DNA from 2 places in the Catenibacterium sp. genome. Region 1 is predicted to be linked to the other one. Evidence: a T-box and tRNA genes for the amino acid it is inferred to sense, from the RefSeq annotation. Region 1 holds a T-box; the other holds one or more tRNA genes.

What was found. A T-box is a leader RNA that pairs with one kind of tRNA and senses whether it is charged. The one in region 1 lies ahead of leuS (leucine--tRNA ligase), so its partner is inferred to be a tRNA-Leu.
Region 2: it encodes a tRNA-Leu, which carries the amino acid that the T-box ahead of leuS (leucine--tRNA ligase) is inferred to sense. The anticodon was not compared.

What each region holds. Positions count from the first base shown of each region.
Region 1 covers NZ_DAWDDM010000119.1:773-5,228, forward strand. Annotated here, with positions in the region: gene ACT8VG_RS06470 (ABC transporter ATP-binding protein/permease) at 1-1,177, shown strand, start outside; T-box leader at 1,224-1,423, shown strand; gene leuS (leucine--tRNA ligase) at 1,466-3,862, shown strand; gene ACT8VG_RS06480 (YkvA family protein) at 4,129-4,456, shown strand, end outside.
Region 2 covers NZ_DAWDDM010000132.1:805-5,260, reverse strand. Annotated here, with positions in the region: gene asnB (asparagine synthase B) at 287-1,870, shown strand; gene ACT8VG_RS06890 (hypothetical protein) at 1,898-2,044, shown strand; tRNA gene ACT8VG_RS06885 (tRNA-Leu) at 2,114-2,197, opposite strand; gene ACT8VG_RS06880 (DUF134 domain-containing protein) at 2,244-2,930, opposite strand; gene ACT8VG_RS06875 (galactokinase) at 3,007-4,275, opposite strand.

The sequences.
Region 1 (4,456 bases):
TCGAGAGAACCATACCAATAATAAGCCACGACATTTTCCTATACTTAAATTAACTATCCAATCATTCTTAAGTAGTCGTAAAAGATTTTTTCAGATGTCATTTTCTCTATCTATCGCATTATTATGTTTGATGATGACATTTACATTTACATTCTCTTTTCGTAATACTATTTATCAATATCTTTCTTCATTGATTCCACAGAAGTCAATTACTTATAAATTACGTAATGATGATCCTTTATCTTTAACCCATTTCAATGAAGCATCCTATCATTATTTAAATCTTGATGATTATGATCTCATGGGAATCTCTCATAATAGTCAACGTTATCAAAAGAATGACGTATTATTTATATCAGACGACTCGTCCTATACCACTCATTATATATATGGTAGAGCTCCACAAAATAATGATGAAATTGCGGTTCCTCTCTCTACTGCAAGAAAACTTGCACAAAAGAATAAGGTCAATACATTACTTAATACAACTTGGACAATCTATTATAAGCATCAATTAAAGATAAAGGGAAAAGAAGTAAAGATAGTTGGTATTTCTCCACAAACCTATAATTATGATGCCTTCTATATGTATGAATATGCCAATTATCATTGGATAGAGTCCATCTTTAATCAAAGACCGACTGCAAGATATGGTATGTTGAAATATAAGGAAGATAAATCCATTATAGATTCTTTAAAAAAGAATTATCCTGAATATGAGTTTAAAGCAATGGGGGAATCAACTCAAAAAACTTTTAATCAGAATATGAATAGAATTCAGATGGTTCTAGTGTTATTCTCTATTCTCACAATACTTTCTTCTATATTTATGATAATGGAAATCATGATTCTTCATGCGATGCATTTAAAGAAGGATCATGCCATCATGAAGGCCTATGGTGAAAAGAAAAAACATATTTTTAAGATGTCTTTCTGTCAATGTTTGATTCTCCATTCTTATAGCTATGTGACAGCTTCACTCATATTACTTGGTATTATGAAGATAATGAATCAAATCATCCCACAGATTACAGACTTTCCTATGCATATCACTTTCCAGCCTCTTATTATGTTGATATTGTGGATTGGTTCTTTCTTATTAGTTTGTTTCTCTACGCTATTTAGTATTCTTTATATTATCAAGCTCAATCCATCCCGCATACTTAAAATGAGATGATACTTCTTGCAAATAATGGGAAATTATGATAAGGTGTGTAAGTATATAAAAGTCAAGGAACTAGAGTAGTAGATGGTCATACTTTTTAAGAGAACTTATGGCTGGTGTGAATAAGTAAAGTTATCCATTGAACTCGCTAGGGAGATGGGTCTGTGATAAGCAGATCACGTATTGCTGCGTTAAAGCATTAAGCGCATGAATCAGTCTTCATGAACTAAGGTGGTACCGCGAGTTCTCGTCCTTAGACATGAGGACTTTTTTTATTTTAAAAGTGGAGGAGACAAAATTATGGCTTATGATCATAAAATAGCAGAAAAGAAATGGCAGAAATACTGGGAAGAGAATAAGACATTCGAAACAGATGTTTATGATTTCTCAAAGCCTAAATACTATGCCTTAGACATGTTCCCTTATCCATCAGGACAAGGTCTTCATGTTGGACATCCAGAAGGATATACAGCAACTGACATCATGTCAAGAATGAAGAGAATGCAGGGATATAACGTATTACACCCAATGGGATTTGACTCATTTGGTTTACCTGCTGAACAGTATGCAATCAAGACAGGTAACCACCCTGAAGGATTTACATTAAAGAATATTCAGACTTTCACTAAACAGTTAAAGATGTTAGGTTTCTCATTTGACTGGGATAAGCAGGTATCTACTTGTGATCCTAGCTTCTATAAATGGACTCAGTGGATTTTCAAACAGCTATATGAAGATGGTTTAGCTAGATATGTAGATATTCCTGTTAACTGGTGTGAAGAATTAGGTACAGTACTTGCGAACGATGAAATCATCGATGGTAAGAGTGAACGTGGTGGATTCCCTGTTATTCGTAAGAATATGAAACAGTGGGTTATTGATATTCCTAAATATGCTGAAAGATTACTTGCAGGATTAGAAGAAGTTGATTGGCCAGAATCTACTAAAGAAATTCAGAGAAACTGGATTGGTAAATCAATCGGTGCTCATGTTGATTTTAAGGTAGATGGTTATGATGATAAATTCACAGTATTCACAACACGTTGTGATACATTATTTGGAGCTACTTATTGTGTATTAGCACCAGAACATGAATTAGTAGAAAAGATTACGACTCCTGATAAGAAGGATGAAGTAAAAGCTTACTTAGATGTATGTGCAACTAAGTCAGAACTTGAAAGAACTGAATTAAATAAAGAAAAGACAGGTGTCTTCATTGGTGCTTATGCAATCAACCCAGTAAATGGTAAGAAGATTCCAATCTGGATTTCTGACTATGTATTAGCTGGTTATGGAACAGGTGCTATCATGGCTGTTCCTGCACATGATGATCGTGACTATGCTTTCGCAAAGAAGTTTGGTATCGATATTATTCCAGTATTAGAAGGTGGAGATGTTACTAAGGAAGCATGGACACAAGATGGTGTACATATTAACTCTGACTTCTTAAATGGTTTAGATAAACAGGAAGCAATCGATAAGATGTTAGACTGGTTAGAAGAACATCATTGTGGTTCTAAGCATGTTAACTATCGTTTAAGAGAATGGATCTTTGCAAGACAGAGATATTGGGGTGAACCAATTCCAATCATTAACTTTGATGATGGCTCATCTGTTGCATTAAGTGATGATCAGTTACCACTTATCTTACCTGAACTTGAAGATTATAGTCCATCAAAGACTGGTTCTTCTCCATTGGATAAGGCTGTTGACTGGGTTAATGTAGAAGTAGATGGTAAGAAGGGTAAGAGAGAAACAAGTACAATGCCTGGTTCTGCAGGATCTTCTTGGTACTTCTTAAGATATATTGATCCACATAACGATAAGGCTATTGCAGATCCAGAATTATTAAAGCACTGGATGCCAGTTGACTTATATGTTGGTGGACCTGAACATGCAGTAGGACACTTATTATATTCACGTATGTGGAATAACTATTTATATGACAAGGGTATCGTACCAGTTAAAGAACCATTCAAGAAGCTATACCATCAGGGTATGATTCTTGGTCCAAATGGTGTGAAGATGTCTAAGTCAAAGGGTAATGTTATTAATCCAGATGATATTGTAGAAGCATATGGTGCAGATACATTACGTTTATATGAAATGTTTATGGGTCCTCTTGAAGCATCTAAACCTTGGAGTGAAACAGGTGTAGAAGGTTCAAAGAAATGGCTAGAACGTGTTTATAGATTATTTGTTGAATCTGATAAGTTAACTGATATAAATGATGGTTCATTAGACTTCGTATATCACTCAACAGTTAAGAAAGTGACTGAAGACTATGAAAACCTTGGCTTTAATACAGCTATCTCACAGATGATGATCTTCATCAATGAAGCATATAAGGCTAAAGCAGTTTATAAGCCATATGCAGAAGGTATCGTTAAGATGCTTTCATGTATTGCGCCTCATATCTGTGAAGAAATGTGGGAAAAACTTGGTCATGAAGGAACAATTGCTTATGAAGCATGGCCAACATATGAAGAAGACAAGCTTGTTGTATCTACAATTGAAATTGCAGTACAGGTAAATGGTAAAGTACGTGGACGTTTATCTATTAATAAGGATCAGGAAGCTGAATCTGTTAAACAGCAGGCATTAGAACTTGAAAATGTTAAGGCACATACTGATGGTAAAGAAATTAAGAAGATCATTTATGTTCCTAACAAGATTGTAAATATTGTAGTTAAATAATTCGTTAAGGCATCTCTTAGGAGATGTCTTTTTTTTGGATTAATGGACGATTTCTTCATGATAGTAAGAGAGGATATGATATGATAATATCAAGGGAGCGATAAAGTATGGAAATGAAATATCATTTGAGAAAGATGACATTTGAAGGAAAAAGTTACAATGTTTTAACGGATGAAGAATTAAAAGACTTAATTGTTTCTGAGATTTATAACAGAAATATAAAGAGGTAAATGAATATGGAAAAAAATTTTGATGACAAATCTGCGTTGAGAGAATTAAAGAAAGGATATGGTAAGGCTAAAACATTATTAGATGATGTTGATGAATTAGAACGTTTTTTACAACGATTAGAAAAGAAACTTAAAACAATACCTGCACTTGGAGATAAACTAGCTGTTTTACCGATAATGATTTCACTTGTTAGAAATTATATAAAAAAGGAATATACAGATGTTCCTATTGGTACAGTTATCGCAATAATTAGTGCATTGATTTATGTCTTATCTCCAGCTGATATTATTCCAGATGGTATTCTAGGTGTCGGATATTTAGACGATGCTGCTGTTGTTACAATATGCTGGAAATTGGTGAAAT
Region 2 (4,456 bases), on a different contig from region 1:
GACCCAACAAAGGCGAAGACGAGGAGAGTAATCTATGACAGAGACTCTAGCGAGTAAGTGATTGGTGGAAGACTTACAGTTAAGTGATAGATGAAGAACACCTCTGAGCTGTCTACCCAAAGCATAATGCAAGTAGGCTAGAACGTTCTTTCAGCGACGTTACCGCTGGCGGGTATCGCATGCTCTTTGAAGTATGTCTGTACTTAGTTATAGACTCAACGACTTAGTAAGATACTCGCACCACAAAGCGAGTTTTTTTTGACTCAAGTATAGGAGGAAAATGTAAATGTGTGGTTTTCTAACAATGGGTTCTACAGAAGTAGAGATTGATGTATTTGATGAAGCTTTAGGAAAGATTGAAGGTAGAGGTCCTGATATGATTGAGACTTCTAGATTATTTGATAAGACTTTTGGTTTCAATAGATTAGCTATTATGGATTTAAGTGAAAATGGTATGCAGCCATTTTCTGATGATCATACTATTGTGGTATGTAATGGAGAAATCTATAACTACCCAGAATTAAAGAAGAATATTATGGATGAATATACTTTCAAGTCTTCTAGTGACTGTGAAGTATTAATTCCTTTATATAGAAAATATGGTTTAGATACACTTGTAAGATATTTAGATGGTGAATATGCATTCTGTTTATATGATGCAGATACTGATAAGATGATGGCTGCCAGAGATCCAATTGGTATTCGTCCAATGTTTTATGGATATACTGAAAAAGGCACTATCGCATTTGGTTCTGAAGCCAAAGCTTTAATGCCTGTCTGTAAAGAAATTATGCCTTTCCCACCAGGACATTATTATGATGGGGAAAAGTTTGTATGCTTCAATGATGTGGCTGATGTGAAATTAATGCATAATGATGATGTAGAAACAATTGCCTTGAACCTACGTGTTAAATTAATTGAAGCCGTTAAGAAGAGATTACAGAGTGATGCCCCTGTTGGTTATTTATTATCTGGTGGTTTAGATTCATCATTAGTATGTGCGATTGGTCAGCGTATTACTGATACACCTATTAAGACATTTGCGATTGGTATGGAAACAGATCCTATTGATTTAAAGTATGCGAAAGAAGTCGCTAAATTCTTAGGTACTGATCATACAGAAGTTATTATGACTAAAGAAGATGTATTAGGTTCTTTAAGAGAAGTCATTCGTACATTAGAAACTTGGGATATTACGACTATTCGTGCAAGTATTGGTATGTATCTTCTATGTAAATATATTCATGAACATACTGATTTAAAGGTTATTCTAACAGGTGAAGTCAGTGATGAATTATTTGGTTATAAATATACAGACTTTGCACCTAGTCCAGAAGAATTCCAGAAAGAATCTCAAAAACGTATGCGTGAATTATATATGTATGATGTATTAAGAGCAGATAGATGTATTAGTGCAAATGCCTTAGAAGGACGTGTTCCTTTCGCAGATCTTGATTTTGTGGATTATACTATGCGTATTGATCCTAAGAAGAAAATGAACACTTACAACAAAGGTAAATATCTATTAAGACATGCTTTTGAAGGTTTAAACTATCTTCCTCAAGATATCTTATTTAGAGAAAAAGCCGCATTCTCTGATGCAGTAGGACATTCTATGGTAGATTACTTAAAAGAATATGCTGATTCATTATATACAGATGAAGATGTAGTAAACGCTAAAGAGAAGTATCCTTACTGTACACCATTTACTAAAGAATCATTATTATATCGTGATATCTTTGAATCTTATTACCCAGGAAAAGCTAAATGGATCAAAGACTTCTGGATGCCTAACAAAACATGGGAAAACTGTGATGTCAATGACCCAAGTGCTAGAGTACTTAAAAACTATGGAGATTCTGGAAAATAATATTATAATAAGAGTGAGGTGATGATTATGTTAGGTACATTATTATCTATGGTGTTCTTTCTTGCATTTCTTCCATTTATTGTTATGTTTTATATATTTAAATGGAGTTTAAAGGTCATTATCTATCTCATTCTTATTTTCCTTGCATTAGGATTCTTGGGAATCATTATATAGAGGCTATGAGTTATTCATAGTCTTTTTTAATGCACAAAAAAAAACGTGGTTACCCACGTTAACAACTATTGGTGCTCGGAATGGGACTTGAACCCACACGGCATAAACCACCAGTACCTGAAACTGGCGTGTCTACCATTCCACCATCCGAGCATTCAACAGTTTTGATTTTATTCTCGTTTTATTTGTTTGTCAAATATTATTCATCATGGCATTCACAGCTATCATGACTGCATCCACAAGTAGGTTCTGACTCAGGAACAAGTGTACCATCTAAATAAGCTTTTACTGCAGTATCACAATCACCTGTCACTCCACCTACGACATTAATATTAGACCCACTTAAAGCCATAATAGCACCTCTACCAATACCACCACAGATCAATACATCTACATTCATATTAGATAATAAGATTGCTAGAGCACCATGGCCTAATCCTTCTGTACCAACAACCTGTGATTCTTTGATTTCATTGTTTTCTACATCATATAATTTAAATTGTGATGTTTTTCCAAAGTGTGGAAAAACTGATTCATTTTCATAAGTTACCGCAATTCTCATAATATGTTCTCCTTTTACCTTTAATACAGGATACCCTGTTTTCTTTATACATTCATTGCCTTCAATTCTTAAAGGATAGCCTTCCATAATACTGCGTGCTATCTTTTTTCTTGCTCTGGCATATATTTCAGTGACTGTAGTACGTGATATATTCATCTTATCAGCGCATTTGGCGTGTGTATAGGACTTATAGTCTATAAGACGGATGACCTCAAATTCATCTAATTCAAGCTCTATATAGCCTTTTTGAGGGATACCATCAGGTACAAACATATTGTATTCAGGAAATCCTGTAATTGTCCTTGATCTCTTTGGTCTAGCCATACGCTCCTCCAGTTACTGACATATGTCGGTAATATTATAGCACAAAGAATTATAAAAAAAAGCAGTTTTCACTGCTTTAGAGTAATCTTATTGCGCCTTGTTCTCTTGCATGAATAATATAACAAGAACCCTTACCAAATATAGAATCCATATAAGCTGCATAATCATTAATGACACTTGTTTTCACAAAGGCAAGCATAGTACCTGAGAATCCACCACCATTCACTTTTACAACACCATCTTCACCTAAAAAGTTTTCGCTTAATACAATAGCTGTACCAATATTTTGATGACGCGTACTTTCCTGTTGATAAATATTCTGTAATGCTTTAAAGGTAGAATCTCCAGATTCTCTTACTAATCTTAAGAAAGTATCAAAATCTCCCTTTTCAAGTGCTTCTGACTGCTTTAAGACACGATCTTCTTCTTTAAAGAAATGAAGTGCTCTTAAAGCAGGACGATCCCCTACTCTTGCTCTTACCATACGGTATTTCTTCATGAACTCATCATAAGAAACATCTCTTAAGACATCTTTCTTAAAGAAGTTAGCCACCTTGATCATTTCATTAGGAACAGCATAATAATCCATAGTAGTATCTGATCTATACACATTAGAATTCACACAACATAGAGTATAATCAAAATTTGAGAAATCAGTATTCAGCTTATAAATATCAGGTGAATTAGAATCCTTAAAATCCACTTTAATAAATCCACCCACACAGCAGACACATTCATTCATCATACCACTTGGCTTACAATAAAATGTATTTGTCGCAAAACGCCCAATCTGGATAAGATGTTTGTTTTCAATTTTTCCTTCATTGTATAAATAGTTAATAATGGTACCAATCATAATATTAAAGTTAGCACTAGAACCTAAACCTACATTTCTAGGAATATTACATTGAATAAAAGCATTAAAACCACCGATATGATAATTCTTCTGGTTTAAACCAAATAATACACCATTGATCAATGATTCCATTGTGCCTTTCTTGGCTTCATTATATTTTATATTTTCTGTATCTATTTCATTAATATTTAGTTCATCATAAATAACCTTCACATAACGATCCTGTTTACCTACTATACCAATAGAATCTAATTGAATAGCGGATGCAAGAACACGTCCATGCTGGTGGTCGGTATGATTCCCACCTATTTCACATTTACCAGGAACACTAAATATCATAATATCCTGATCTCCATAATAATCCATAAACGATTGTATAGCTTCTTTATATCTTAATACCTGCTCATCTATATTTTCTGAGTAAATTCCTCTTAATAGAGGAGTCATTTCACCACTAGAAAGTCTTTTGGATACTTCAGACGCTTTCATAGTGTAACCCCCTTTCTTGTAAACGGTTGCATTTCTATTTTATCATGTATTTGTTTGATTACAATGTTTCATGGTATATTTTAGATCAAAATTACATAAATACTTTGTTCATTTCTTTATTCTATTTTGTGCATAATGTGCATAAGTGTGAATAATTCATTTTCTTTAGTATATATCATAT